3 regions of the Rhizobium sp. B230/85 genome follow, and region 3 is predicted to be linked to each of the others. Evidence: predicted binding sites of a transcription regulator. Region 3 holds the regulator's gene; each other region holds the start of a gene.
What was found. Region 3 encodes LexA, which represses DNA repair genes until DNA is damaged. Its sites were predicted from a motif close to TGTTCNNNNTGTGTTCNG; they were not measured.

Region 1 (4,791 bases), 830 kb from region 3:
TCGGCCGATGCCGCTGCGGCCTTGCGCGGGCTGATGCGGCTTTGGAACATCACTCTCACGCCGGATAAGCTGAAGGCTCTTGCGCTGCAACTCGGGGCTGACGTGCCGATGTGTCTGACGAGCCGGCCGCTGATCGCCCGTGGCATCGGCGAGGAGATCGACGTGCTGCCGGACTTTCCCTCCTTCGGCTTGCTGATCGGCAACCCTCTGGTCGGGGTATCGACACCGGCGGTTTTTCGTCAGTTGAGGGAGAAGAACAATCCACCGTTCGGTTTCGAACACCGGCAACTGAAGAGTAGCCACGAGTGGCTTTCCGTGATCGACAGCCTCCGCAACGATCTAGAACCGCCGGCGCGTGCACTTTGCCCCGAGATCGGCGAGCTATCGGTATTGATGGCCGGGCAACGACCCAGGCTCGTCAGGATGTCCGGCTCTGGTGCCAGCTGTTTTGCCCTGTTTGACGATCTGGATGCAGCCAAAGCTGCGGCCGCTTCGCTTCACAGCCACAGGCCGGACTGGTATTTTCAGGCAACGCAGACAACCGCAGGAGATCTCCGATGACAGGCTCGACGCAACAGCGGCCTTTCGTGCCAGTCGGCATTGCCGTGCTCACCGTCTCCGACACCCGCACAGCCGAAGACGACAAATCCGGTGACACTCTGGTGAGGCGCATTGCAGACGCCGGCCATCGGTTGGCCGCCCGCGCCATCGTGCCCGACGATATCGCACAGATCCGCGCTACCGTGGAAGCCTGGACCACGGACCCCGCAGTCGATGTGGTGATCACTACCGGCGGCACCGGCTTTACCGGCCGCGACGTGACGCCGGATGCGCTGGAGCCGCTGTTTGAAAAGCGCATGGAGGGTTTTTCGGCGGTCTTCCATCGCATCTCCTACGACAAGATCGGCACGTCGACGATCCAGTCGCGGGCGACGGCAGGGCTGGCCAATGCCACTTTCATCTTCGTACTGCCGGGATCGCCCGGGGCCTGCAAGGATGCCTGGGATGGCATCCTGAAGGCACAGCTCGACTACCGTCACATGCCCTGCAATTTCATCGAGATCATGCCTCGCCTCGACGAGCACCTCAAGCGCGGCGGGCAATCCGTCTGATCAAAGAGGCCAGCCAGATCAGCGCACCGAGCGCGCCGCCACCCAGGACGGGATGATCTCGCTCGACAGCTTTCCGGGCTTCTGGCCCCTGGCAAGTTCTGCCAGCGTCATGCCGCTTCTGGCAGCGGCCACGGCCTGAGCCTTTGAAATGAGGAAGCCGAACTCCAGCGGCGACACCGCCCGACCGATGCGCTGCAGCAACGGCCGCCTGTATCCACGCGAAGCGGTGAAGCGGGCAGGCAACTTGTTCAGTGCCATATACTCGCCGATCTCGTCTATCCAGCCGGCCTGCGGGCGCGCGCCGGGTTCTACCAGGAGCAGCCACTCGCCGCGTGCGGAGCGCAGGATCTCGCCGAGATCCCATTCGGTATGATAGCGGCAGCCGGCGGCATCGGCGACGCGCTCGGTGCCATCGCTTAAGCCATGGTCGAGAACCACGACGTCACAGACCAGGCCCTCGATCGCACCCGCGACGAGGGACGCAAGTGTCTGCGCCAATTCGGGTTCCTGATCCCGGCATTCGATTATGACTGTCAACATCGCTCGTTTATAGTGCGGTGCATAATCGAATGCTAGCGCAGTTTTCCGCATTTTGTTCTTGCATTGTTCTCATTGCTGCGATAGGAATTTAATCAAGGTCAGACATCGGGATGCACGGGCATCCCCTGCCGCTGGAGCCACCGATGAACCAACAGTCCCTTGCAGGGCAGGCCGCATTCGCGCCTGCCAACACGGCAGATATGGCTGATGCACTGATCGTTTCGTCCGGTCTGCGGATCGACATCGACCGGCGGCGTGGTCGCGGTGCTGGGCTCAATCCTGGCGGTCGCTTCGAACCATCGAGCCGCGAGAGCGTCGACGACGGCTGGCAGTCGCTGGAAGACCTGCCTCCCTTCAGGACCGAGGTGCAGATCGAGAAAGCGCGCACGGCGATTACCCGCAATACGTCGCCGGACATTCCCTTCGATCGCTCGATCAATCCCTATCGTGGCTGCGAGCATGGCTGCATCTTCTGTTTCGCGCGCCCGACGCACGCCTATATGGGGCTGTCTGCCGGGCTGGATTTCGAGGCCAAGCTGTTTGCCAAGCCGGATGCGCCGAAGCTGCTGGAAAGAGAACTGGCCAAACCCGGCTACGAGCCGAAGGTCATTGCCATTGGCACCAATACCGATCCTTATCAGCCGATCGAGAAGGAATGGCGGATCATGCGCCAGATCCTGGAGGTGCTGAACCGGGCCAACCATCCGGTATCCATCGTCACCAAATCGGCGATGGTGCTGCGCGACCTCGATATCCTTGGCGAACTCGCGGCAAAGAACCTCGTGCGCGTCTCGCTGTCGGTCACCACGCTCGACCGCAAGCTTGCGCGCACCATGGAGCCCCGCGCTTCGACGCCGGCACGCAGACTGGAGGCAGTCCGGATGCTTTCCGCAGCCGGCATCCCGACTTCGGTCATGGTGGCGCCGATGATCCCGGCACTCAACGACCATGAACTCGAGAAGATCCTCGATTCGGCCAAGGCGGCCGGGGCTCAGGAGGCCGGCTATGTGATGCTGCGCCTGCCGCTCGAGGTCAGCCCGCTGTTCCGCGACTGGCTGCTGCAGAACTATCCGGACCGGTACCGGCATGTGATGTCGCTGGTCCGCGAGATGCGCGGTGGCAAGGATTACGATGCGGATTTTGGCAAGCGGATGAAGGGTGCCGGACCCTACGCCTGGCAGATCAGCCGCCGGTTCGAGATGGCCACCAAGAGGCTCGGTCTTACGCGCCGCAGCATTCGGCTGCGCACCGATCTGTTCGTTCCGCCGGATGGCAGTGGCGTTCAGTTGTCGCTGCTCTGAAAACCCCATTCCTGCGGACGGTTGCCCTGACTGTCCAAAGGATATCCCCCGGCTTGGCCGCCCCAATGCCGGGGGACTTGCAGGAAATCGGGTTGGCGTGCGAGGGTCAGCCGCATGACACGTCGCACGCCACCCGATTCTCCCCAGCTCTTCGAAGACCTGCCGCTCGTCCCGGATTTCACGCTCGAGCACTCGGCGCGCAAGGCAGGCCACTGGCCGGTTGCCGGCACGGACGAGGCAGGCCGAGGTCCTCTCGCCGGGCCTGTCGTTGCTGCCGCCGTCATCCTCGATCCCGATAACATTCCCGAAGGCCTGAACGATTCCAAGCAATTGTCTGCGACCCGACGGGAAGAGCTGTTCGAATTCATCATTGCGACATCGACGATCTCAATCGCATCGTCCAGCGCCGGGCGCATCGACGCGACCGATATTCGCAAGGCGAGCCTCGATGCCATGCGGCGGGCTGTCTGCGGTCTTGCGATCCCGGCAGGCTTCGTGCTTGTCGACGGGCTCGACGTGCCACCAGGCCTCCCCTGTTCGGGCAGGGCTGTGGTCAAGGGCGACCGGCGGTCGCTGTCGATCGCTGCAGCTTCGATTCTTGCCAAGGTGACGCGCGACCGGATGATGGTCAGGGCCGGCATGGTATTTCCGGCCTATGGCTTTGCAGCCCATGCCGGCTATGCCACCGCCGTTCATCGCAGCAGCATCGAGCTTGTCGGCCCCTGCCCTTTGCACCGCATGAGCTTCCGGCCGATGCGCAAGGATGTCCTCGCCAACGAAACCCCCTAAATGCAAAAAGGCCGGGACGATGCCCGGCCTTTCGCATTGATGTGTACAAAGCTTAGTTCAAGCTTGCCTTGACGTCGCCAAGCGCTGCCTGGAACAGCTTCGCTTGAACACCGGCGTCTGCCTTGCTGGCGATGACGGTTTGGGCTGCGGCGATTGCCAAGTCGACAGCGGCAGCGCGAACTTCCTTGATGGCGTCGAGCTCTGCCTGCTTGATCTTCTGCTCGGAAATTGCAGTGCGGCGTTCGACGAATTCTTCCGTCTTCTTCTTGGCTTCGGCTGTCAGCAACTCGGCTTCGCGAGCGGCAGAGGCAACGATATTGGCCGCCTCGACTTCCGCTTCCTTGCGCTTGCGCTGGTACTCGGCCAGCAGATGCTGGGCTTCCTCGCGCAGACGCTTGGCTTCCGACAGATCGTTGCGGATCTGGTCGGCGCGCTCGTCGAGCGACTTCGCCATCATGCCGGGAACCTTCATGTAGACGATGAGGGCGATGAACAGCAGCAGGCCAACGAGAGCGAAGAAGGTTTCGTCCAGATGGAATTCCATGGCTTATGCCTCCTGCTTGACGTTGGCGACAGCAGCGGCAACCTCGGACTGCGAAGCCGGCACACCGATCAGCTGCTCGACCACGGATGACGCAGCCTCTTCGGCAACAGCGCCGACGTCGGCAAATGCCTTCGCCTTGATTTCGGCGATCCGTGCTTCGGCGGTCTTGATCTTTTCGGCCAGGCTTGCCTCGATGGCACGGCGTTCGGCTTCCGCCTTCGCCTTTGCTTCGGCGCGGGCTGCGGCACCGATAGCATTGGACTTGGCACGGGCTTCTGCCAGTTCGCGCTCATAGGTCGCGACAGCGGCGTCGGCTTCGGCCTTCAGGCGTGCGGCTTCCTCGACATCCTGCGCGATCCGGGCATGCCGGCTCTCGAGGATCCCGCCAACGCGTGGCACGAGGACTTTCTGCATGACGATGTAGAAGATGGCGAATGTAATCACCAGCCAAAGCAGCGCAGACGGAAATGTCTTGGGGTCAAAGGGCGGGAAAGACGCGTGATGG
Region 2 (4,791 bases), 210 kb from region 3:
TCCTTCACCTTCCTGCAGATGGGCCAGCAAATCTTCAAGGCGCTCGGCACCATCAAGGACGCGATGCCTGTGATGACGACGCCGCCGACGATCACGGATATGCCCGGTGCGAAGAACCTCTCCGTGTCGCATGGGGAGATCCGCTTCGAGGGCGTCGGCTTCTCCTATGCATCCGGCAAGGCCATCATCACCGATCTCTCGCTCACGATAAGACCCGGCGAAAAGATCGGACTTGTCGGCTTCTCCGGCGCCGGCAAGACGACGTTGGTGAACCTGCTGCTTCGATTTTATGATATCACTGCCGGCACGATCCGCATCGATGGACAGGATATCCGGGAGGTCACCCAGGCGAGCCTGCGCAAGGGGATCGGCGTCATTGCCCAGGATGTAGCGCTCCTCCACCGCTCGGTTGCCGACAATATCCGCTACGGACGCCCCGACGCAGATCAAGCGGAGATCGAGGCAGCAGCACAGGCTGCACGGGCCAACGATTTCATTTCCGAGCTTGCCGATGGTGAGGGGCGCAAGGGATTGGATGCCTTTGTCGGAGATCGCGGCATCAAGCTCTCCGGCGGCCAGCGACAGCGGATTGCGATTGCACGCGTCATTCTGAAGGATGCGCCTATCCTGGTGCTCGACGAGGCGACCTCCGCCCTGGACAGCGAGTCGGAGGCGGCCATCGAGGAAAGGCTGAGCGCAGTGATGGAAGGGAAAACGGTGATTGCCATAGCCCACAGGCTCTCGACAATTGCAAGAATGGACAGGATCGTGGTGCTCGATCAGGGAAGGATCGTCGAGGAGGGCACGCCGGACGCGCTGATCGAACAGGACGGTCTGTTTGCTCGTCTGTGGAAACGCCAGACAGGTGGCTTTATGCCGGAGGAGATCGGCTAGAGAATCTCAGGCATTTCCAGACGCAACCAGCCTCGTAGTTTTGCTGGCGGCTCTGGTAAGCATCACTGAACGGGGCAGCCAGTCAGTCCTTCACGACCGCTCCCGCCTGCCGGCACCGAACGTGTACCCCGTTTCCACCGATGCATCCCCGAACTTGGCTCTGAGCTTGTCCATTGCTGCCTCGGCTGCGGCCCGCCGGGCGGCGGGTTCGTCCACAAGATCTGGCGGATCGGCGCGGCCGGCGTCGCAGAGGTCGCCAACGCCGATGCCGAGAAGGCGGAATTTCGTGCCGTCGGTCTCGGCCTCCAGCAGCCTGAGCCCGGTCCGGAAAATCCGGTCGGCCAGTTGTGTCGGGTCTTCGAGCTTGCGGTTGCGGGTGCGGCTCTTGAAATCCGCCGTCTTCAGCTTCAGCACCACGGTATGGCCGGCGATGTCGCCCTTCTTCAGGCGTCTCGACACTTTTTCGGAGAGGTTGCGCAGAACAGGCACTAGGTCGTCATATCGGGAGATATCTTCGAAAAAGGTCGTCTCTGCAGACACGCTCTTGGCGGGGTCGTTAAGATGCACCTCGCGATCGTCTATGCCGCGCGCCAGCCGGAACAGCCGCTGCCCCATGACGCCGTAGCGGCGCATCAAGGCTCCTTCGTCCATTGCCTGCAGCTGGCCGATGGTGCGGATGCCGTCGCCCTCCAGCGTCGCGGCAAATGCCTTGCCGACGCCCCAGATGGTGGTGACGGGACGTGGCGCCAGGAACTCGACTGCCTCCTGTCGGCCAATGACCGAAAAGCCGCGTGGTTTGTTGAGGTCGGAGGCGACCTTGGCGAGGAATTTGCAATAGGACAGCCCGACCGACACCGTGATGCCGATCTCGGACTGCACCCGCCTGGCAAACTTCGCCAGGATACGGGCAGGGCGATCCTGGTGCAGAAGCTGCGTGCCGGCAAGTTCGAGAAAGGCCTCATCGATGGAAAGCGGCTGCACCAGAGGCGTCAGTTCCTCCATCATCGCCCTGACCTCGCGCCCGACCCGGACATATTTCTCCATGTCCGGGCGAATGACGACCGCGTTGGGACAGGCCTCGAGCGCTTTGTACATCGGCATGGCCGAACGAACGCCGTGAATGCGGGCGACGTAGCAGCAGGTCGAGACGACGCCGCGCTTGCCGCCGCCGATGATCACAGGCTTGTCTGCAAGCTCCGGATTGTCGCGCTTTTCGACCGACGCGTAGAAGGCGTCGCAGTCGATATGCGCGAGCGTCAGGTCGTTGAGTTCGCGGTGGTAGACAAGCCTTGGACTGCCGCACGCACCGCAACGCTTCACGACCGCCGGCTGTTCGCTCAGGCAATCGCGGCAGAAGCCGGGCGTGGTATCAGGCAAGTTGGTCATGATGAGAACAAATGTTGAACATCATCACTCTATGCATTATGGTCTAGCCACTCAAGGATGAAAATCGGCGCAAGAGGTGGAGCATGTATAAGTGCCTGCAGTCCAGGACCTCAAAGCCCGATATGCGCCCGGATCAACATGTCCGCCGCAGACCAGTCCTCGACGCTGACGATCCCGGGCGAGGGCACTGGAAGGAACGGCCGGAAATCGGCATTGGCCATGAGGTTGACCAGCAGGCAATCCGGCACGGCCTGTCCGACGGAGAGCAGATTTCTCTCGATGTCGTCCAGAAACACAACCGGCTGCGGCCTGTCGCCATGCAACTGCGCGAGCACCGGCCCCTTTGGCTGCTCGGTAGCGATCATCGGGAAGTGAAGCCCGAACCTGTCGAGCACGGCGCGGCGGGTTTGCTGGTGGCGCGGCGGCATGGCCGTCAGGAAGACGATATCGGCATCTCCGGCAAGGCCGGTGAGCGTTTCGACGACGCGCTCGGCCGGCGTCTGCCACTGGTCCTGCGTCAGGAAGAAATCCTCGAGGAAGGCCGAAACGGTTTCGTCGTCCGGCACCGTCCCATCCTGGTTCGAGACGACGTTGCCGTGAATACGGAAGGAGCGCGCCAGAAGGTCGTGATCCCTGGCGCGCAAAAAGCGGGTGAACGGCGTCAGAAACTCGAGAACAACCTCGTCGATGTCGCAAACCACGAGAGGTCTGTCCCGAAGCGGCACATGTCCTATGTCAGTTGTCTCGTCCAAGATCAGTATTCCCCCGAGCCGAGGCCTGGAGCTGAGAAGTGTGCGGAAGCCGCCATGACCGCCTCTGGCGCAGTGCCTGTCGCCGCACAGAAGGCCATAAGCGATGGCTCGTGGTTCATCAGGAAATCCAAGAGACCGCCGAGAAAGCTTGGCTCGTTGACAGCATTGCGCAACTGGGCGGCCTCCATTCCGGTCAGTGCCAGGAAGCGGCCGAACATATCCGGCTCGTTCGCCAGCCATCCGAGTACAGCGATAGCGATTTCCTGCGGATCTGCGTCAGATCCTTTCGGCTTCTTGAAGTTGCTTTGCATTTCGCGGGGCAAATTACCTTTTTCTCAACCAAATGCCGCTAGCGTCACCCTAACGGATTTATCGAATCGGCTGCCGCGCGACCTTATATTTTCGCTGAGTGGATTCAAGGCCGGTGGCGAGGACACTGTATTATGCCCAAGCAAGTGATGATTGTCGAAGACAATGAGCTGAACATGAAGCTCTTTCGCGATCTCATCGAGGCGTGCGGTTACTCGACGATCCAGACCCGCAACGGCATGGAGGCGCTCGAACTCGCCCGCAAGCACCGTCCCGACCTGATCCTGATGGACATTCAGCTGCCAGAGGTTTCCGGGCTGGAAGTGACGAAATGGCTGAAGGAAGACGACGAGCTGCACGTCATTCCCGTGATTGCCGTCACTGCTTTCGCGATGAAGGGCGACGAGGAGCGTATCCGCCAGGGCGGCTGCGAAGCCTATGTCTCCAAGCCGATTTCCGTGCCGAAATTCATTGAAACAATAAAGACCTATCTGGGCGACGCCTGAGCGTTGAAAAAGACCATATGACCGCGCGAATTCTGGTTGTTGACGATATTCCGGCGAATGTGAAGCTTCTCGAAGCCAGGCTTCTGGCCGAGTATTTCGAAGTGCTGACCGCCGATAATGGCAGGGATGCGCTGGCCATCTGCGACACCACCCAGGTGGATCTCATTCTGCTCGATATCATGATGCCTGGCATGGATGGCTTTGAGGTCTGTGAGCGGCTGAAGGCAGATCCGAAGGTTGCCCATATCCCTGTTGTCATGGTGACGGCGCTCGACCAGCCGGCAGACCGTGTTCGCGGCCTCAAGGCCGGTGCCGACGACTTCCTGACAAAGCCGGTCAATGACCTCCAGCTGATTTCACGCGTCAAGAGCCTGCTGAGATTGAAGACCCTAAGTGACGAGCTGCGCTCGCGTGCCGAGACCGCACGCACGCTCGGCTTCGAGGATGGCAGGATCGGCGAGGGCAAGGGCGAGGAGATTGCGCAGGTCCTGCTGGTCGACGGCCGCGCCAATTCGCAGGAGCGCATCGTGCGCGCCTTGAAGCCGATTGCCAATGTCGTGGCCATGTCCGACGCCCAGGCAGCCTTGTTCGAAGCAGCGGAAAGCTCCTTCGAGCTGGTGATCGTCAACTCCAATTTCGACGACTATGATCCGCTGCGCCTTTGCTCGCAGTTGCGCTCGCTGGAGCGGACGCGATTTCTTCCGGTCCTGCTGATCACCGATCAGGGTGCCGACGAGATGATCGTCCGGGCACTCGAGCTCGGTGTCAACGATTACATCGTGCGTCCGGTGGATACCAACGAGCTCGTGGCGCGCTGCCTGACGCAGATCAAGCGCAAGCGCTACAATGATCGTCTGCGCGCCAGCGTCCAGGAGACCATCGAGCTTGCAGTCACTGACGCGCTGACCGGGCTGCACAACCGACGTTATCTCGACAACCACCTG
Region 3 (4,791 bases):
CGTCGACGATCATGCTGGACTCGCCCGTGACTACCACCATCACCGGTCAGGTTCAGCGCCGCGAAGTGGACGACAAAGGGCGGTGGCGCTACGTGCTGGATCTGCTGGCGACAGACGCGCCTGTCGTTCGGCGGCCACCGGAGCAGATATCCCTTCTCGTGCGCGGCCAGGATGTACCGTTCGAACTCGGAGATGTGGTTGAGGGCAGGGCCCGGTTGAGCCCGCCAGCCGGCCCGGCGCTGCCCGGCCTCCACGATTTTGCCTTCACTGCCTATTTCGAAGGCACCGGTGCCAACGGTTTCTTCTACGGTACGCCGCAACTGATGATGGCCAGCGTCGACGACACCAGCGAGCGAACGACGCTCCAAAGGACCGACCGCTGGCTGACTGGGCTGCGCGGCCATATCGGCGACCGAATCCGCTCGATCCTGCCCGGCGACACCGGCGCCTTCGCGGCTTCGCTGGTCAACGACGAACGTCGGGCGATTTCGCCTGAAACGACGGATGCCCTAAGAGTGTCCGGCCTCGCTCATATCATTGCCATCTCGGGACTGAATATGGCTTTGTCGGCCGGTATCTTCTATGTCGGCCTCCGGCATGCACTGAGCCTGTTTCCCGGATTGGCGCAGGCTTTTCCGACCAAGAAAATTGCAGCCGTCGGTGCGCTGATCACCGTCACCGCCTATTATTTCATTTCCGGCTTCGGTGTATCGGCCGAACGGGCCTTCATCATGATGGCGATCATGCTGGTCGCGGTGCTGTTCGACAGACCATCCTTCAGCCTGCGCAATGTCGCCCTTTCGGCTATCGCCATTCTAGTGCTCTCGCCGTCGCAGATCCTCGGCCCGAGTTTCCAGATGTCCTATGCGGCGACCATCGCCCTTGTATCCGGCTATTCGCTATGGAAGCGACGTCCGCCCCGCGAGCGGCGGTTTGCTGCTTTCCGGGCACCGATGCCGGTGCGGGCGGTCAGCCGCTTCTTCACCGGCATCGCCATGACGTCGTTCATCGGCGGCGCGTCGACGGCAATCTTCTCGATCGAACACTTTCACCGGCTGGCGACCTATGGCCTCGTTGCCAATCTCGCCGCCATGCCGGTGGTGTCATTCATCGTCATGCCGGTCGGCATGCTTGCCATGCTGATGATGCCCTTCGGCCTCGACGGCGTGTTCTGGCTTGTCACCGGTTGGGGACTTGATATCGTCATGGTCATCGCAAAGACGGTGGCTGCATGGGGCGGCAATGTGCCCTTCGCGCGCCTGCCTAGCGGACTTTTCCCGACCATCATTGCCGGCTTCATGCTGATGACGGTGCTGCGAACGCCCATGCGCCATGCCGGCGCGTTGCTGATTGCGGCCTCGGTGACTTTTGCCGCCTTCCAACCGTCTCTCCAGAAATCGGAACTGCTGATTTCGGAGGATGGCGAACTGGTCGCCATGTTCCGGCAGGGGAGACTCGAGCGCAATCGTGAGCGCCCCCCGGATTTCATCTATCAGCAATGGCAGCGAGCCCTGCCGGTGTCAGAGGATACGCCGCCGCAAATGCTGCCGCCGGACAACTCGACCCCGCCCCATTCCGTTCGTGGCCGCCCCTCGACCCGTATGGATGCGGAGCATCAGGCCACATTGCGATCAGCAATGGAAACTGCTCTGGACAATGCGGTCGACGGCGGGTTTGCCTGCCATGGTCGCGATTGGTGCGTTGCCATGCTCGAGACGGGCGCGATGCTGGTGACTATCTCCGATGCGGCTTATCTGGGGCCGGCCTGCGATACCGCCGACATTGTCATCACGCCGGTCAAACTTCGCCTTGATCTCTGTCGGTCCGGTGCAGTGCTCTACACCGGCGCATCGCTACGCAAAACAGGTTCCATCGAGGTCAACTTGATATCTCCTGAGCCAAAGTTCATCACCGCGTTCAGCGCCCTTGACCGTCCATGGGAGAGGCATCGAGCCTATGACTGGCGAAAGCCGGCCTTCACCGGTACCGATGCCACGTCACCGGTCAGTGATACCGGCGGATAAGTCCGACAAGTCGCCCCTGGATCTTTACCCTGTCCGGGCCGAAGATGCGGGTCTCGTAAGCCGGATTGGCTGCCTCGAGTGCAATGGAGGCACCCTTGCGCCTAAAGCGCTTGAGCGTTGCTTCCTCGTCATCGACGAGGGCGACAATAATGTCGCCGGGGCTCGCCGTACTGGCATTGCGGATGATGACCGTATCGCCGTCGAAGATGCCGGCCTCGATCATCGAATCGCCTCGCACTTCGAGCGCGTAATGCTCGCCGGCGCCGACCATATCGGCGGGGACCATGATGTCGTGGGTGTTGTTCTGGATCGCGGCGATGGGAACACCGGCGGCGATGCGGCCCATGACCGGCAGCGAGACGGAGCCGCTGCGGTCGTCGACTGCGGGCTTTGTCGGCGCTGCGGCGACCGCCGGCGTCTTGCCAAGGCTGCCTTCGATGACGCTCGGCGAAAAGCCGCGCCGTGGCTGCGCATTCGGGTTATAGGCCTCGGGAAGCTTGATGACCTCGATGGCACGCGCCCGGTTCGGCAGGCGGCGAATGAAGCCGCGTTCCTCCAGTGCCGTGATCAGCCTATGGATACCTGATTTCGACGCCAGATCCAGCGCGTCCTTCATTTCATCGAAAGAAGGCGGCACGCCGGACTCTTTCATTCGTTCGTGAATGAAGAGAAGCAGTTCCTGTTGCTTGCGCGTCAACATCGTTTTTCGTGCTCCAAGTGCGAAACAAAGCCAGAACGGACACTATATGTTCCATATGTGTTCCGCAAGTGACTAAATCTTTGTGAACGCCGTTGGAATAATCGCATTTTTGGAAGATCATGTCGCGCTGCCGTCGCTGACGGCTTCGCAGGGTGGAGACAAACCATGACAGCAGCCTATCCAATCGACCATCTGGTCCTGCCGACCTGCGATATAGCCTCTGCGCGCCAGCGGCTGAGCAAGCTTGGCTTCACTGTCGCTGCCGATGCACGGCATCCCTTTGGTACTGAAAATGCTTGCGTTTTCTTCGCCGACAAGACCTATCTCGAGCCACTCGGCATTGCCAGTCTCTCGGAGTGCGAGGCGTCGGCGCTGGCCGGCAATGTCTTCGTCGCGCGCGACCAGGCTTTCCGGTTTCGCGTCGGCGACGATGGTTTTTCCTCCATTGCCTTCGCAACCGGCAATGCTGAAAGCGACCAGCAGCGCTTTCGCGACCGCGGGGTCTCGGCCGGCAAGATCCTCGAGTTCGAAAGGCCGATGCGCATGCCGGACGGGTCCGAATCGATTGCCGGCTTTCGCCTTGCTTTCGCCGCAGATTTGCGTGCCCCGGATTTCTTCGTTTTCACCTGCGAGCGCATTAATGCGATGCCGACGGATCGCAGCGCGCTGGAGAGGCATCCGAACGGCGTTCTCGGCATTTCGCGCATTGTGCTGTCCTGCGCCAGCCCGGAGGCGTTTTCCGGGCTCATCAGCCAAGTTGGCAATGGTGCCGCAATCGCTCCGCATTCCTTTGGCATCACAGCATCGGCAGCCAATGTGGAAATCGACATCTTGAGCGGCGAGGGGATGGAGGCCTTCTATGAGGCGGCGCCATCCGGTGAAGATGCGGGCCTGCGGGGGCGGGCAATCGTCTTTGCGGTTCGCGATCTTTCCGTGACAGAAGCGCATTTGGCTGGTAACGGCGTGACCTACACACGCAAGAGCAACACTATTCTGGTGAAGGCCGCTCCCGGGCAGGGGGCATTGTTTGCCTTCGAGGAGACAGCATGAGCCATTCGACAAATTCGGACGTGGTCGCCGGCGAAGGCCCCGGCAAGGTCACTTTCTCCAACAGCAAGCGCCTCTCGCTGATTGCCGGTCCCTGCCAGATGGAGAGCCGCGATCATGCCTTCACGATAGCCGGCAAGCTCAAGGAACTCTGCGCCTCGCTTGGCATCGGGCTCGTCTACAAGTCGTCCTTCGACAAGGCCAACCGCACATCCCTGTCCGCCCAGCGTGGCCTTGGGCTGGAAGCGGCTCTGGAGATCTTCGGCGAGCTGAAGAAGGAATACGGTTTCCCGGTGCTCACCGACATCCACACGGAGGAGCAGTGCGCCCTTGTCGCCAAGACCGTGGATGTCCTGCAGATCCCGGCCTTCCTGTCACGCCAGACCGATCTTCTGGTCGCTGCCGCCAGGACCGGCCGCATCATCAACGTCAAGAAGGGTCAGTTCCTCGCCCCCTGGGACATGAAGAACGTGCTGGCCAAGCTTAACGACAGCGGTAACCCGAACATCCTGCTCTGTGAACGCGGCGCATCCTTCGGCTACAACACGCTGGTCTCCGACATGCGCTCGCTGCCGATCATGGCGGCGATGGGCGCTCCGGTGATCTTCGATGCTACCCACTCCGTGCAGCAGCCCGGCGGCCAGGGCGGGTCCTCCGGGGGCCAGCGCGAATTCGTGGAAACCCTTGCCCGCGCGGCCGTTGCCGTCGGCGTCGCCGGCGTGTTTATCGAAACCCACGAGGACCCCGACCATGCGCCGTCCGATGGCCCCAACATGGTGCATCTGAAAGATATGCCGAAGCTGCTCGAAAAGCTGCTGGCATTCGACGCCATCGCCAAGGCCTAGCATCTGCGGGAGCGTTCAACAGGCTGACATGATCTTGGTTTAGTCGGCTATGACGTTCCCTCATTCGAAGCGCGTGATGGCATTGTAATTGTCACGCCTTCGATTTAGAGATTTCAATCGATTATAACCAGCGAGCAGGAACCAGCCATGACCGCAATCACCGACATTATCGCCC

Region 1: the regulator LexA is predicted to act here: its motif matches at 1,706-1,723, upstream of J5289_RS06060 (PA0069 family radical SAM protein).
Region 2: the regulator LexA is predicted to act here: its motif matches at 2,284-2,301, upstream of J5289_RS09180 (DNA polymerase IV).

The regions. Positions count from the first base shown of each region.
Region 1 is NZ_CP072156.1:1,273,332-1,278,122, reverse strand. It holds gene J5289_RS06075 (4-(cytidine 5'-diphospho)-2-C-methyl-D-erythritol kinase) at 1-561, shown strand, start outside; gene moaB (molybdenum cofactor biosynthesis protein B) at 558-1,112, shown strand; gene J5289_RS06065 (glycosyltransferase family 2 protein) at 1,131-1,652, opposite strand; gene J5289_RS06060 (PA0069 family radical SAM protein) at 1,796-2,953, shown strand; gene J5289_RS06055 (ribonuclease HII) at 3,068-3,742, shown strand; gene J5289_RS06050 (F0F1 ATP synthase subunit B) at 3,795-4,286, opposite strand; gene J5289_RS06045 (F0F1 ATP synthase subunit B) at 4,290-4,791, opposite strand, start outside.
Region 2 is NZ_CP072156.1:1,900,969-1,905,759, forward strand. It holds gene J5289_RS09175 (ABC transporter ATP-binding protein) at 1-894, shown strand, start outside; gene J5289_RS09180 (DNA polymerase IV) at 985-2,280, opposite strand; gene J5289_RS09185 (hypothetical protein) at 2,391-3,032, opposite strand; gene J5289_RS09190 (DUF3572 domain-containing protein) at 3,035-3,343, opposite strand; gene J5289_RS09195 (response regulator) at 3,476-3,847, shown strand; gene J5289_RS09200 (PleD family two-component system response regulator) at 3,865-4,791, shown strand, end outside.
Region 3 is NZ_CP072156.1:2,106,222-2,111,012, forward strand. It holds gene J5289_RS10275 (ComEC/Rec2 family competence protein) at 1-2,024, shown strand, start outside; gene lexA (transcriptional repressor LexA) at 2,005-2,724, opposite strand; gene J5289_RS10285 (VOC family protein) at 2,890-3,774, shown strand; gene kdsA (3-deoxy-8-phosphooctulonate synthase) at 3,771-4,616, shown strand; gene eno (phosphopyruvate hydratase) at 4,764-4,791, shown strand, end outside.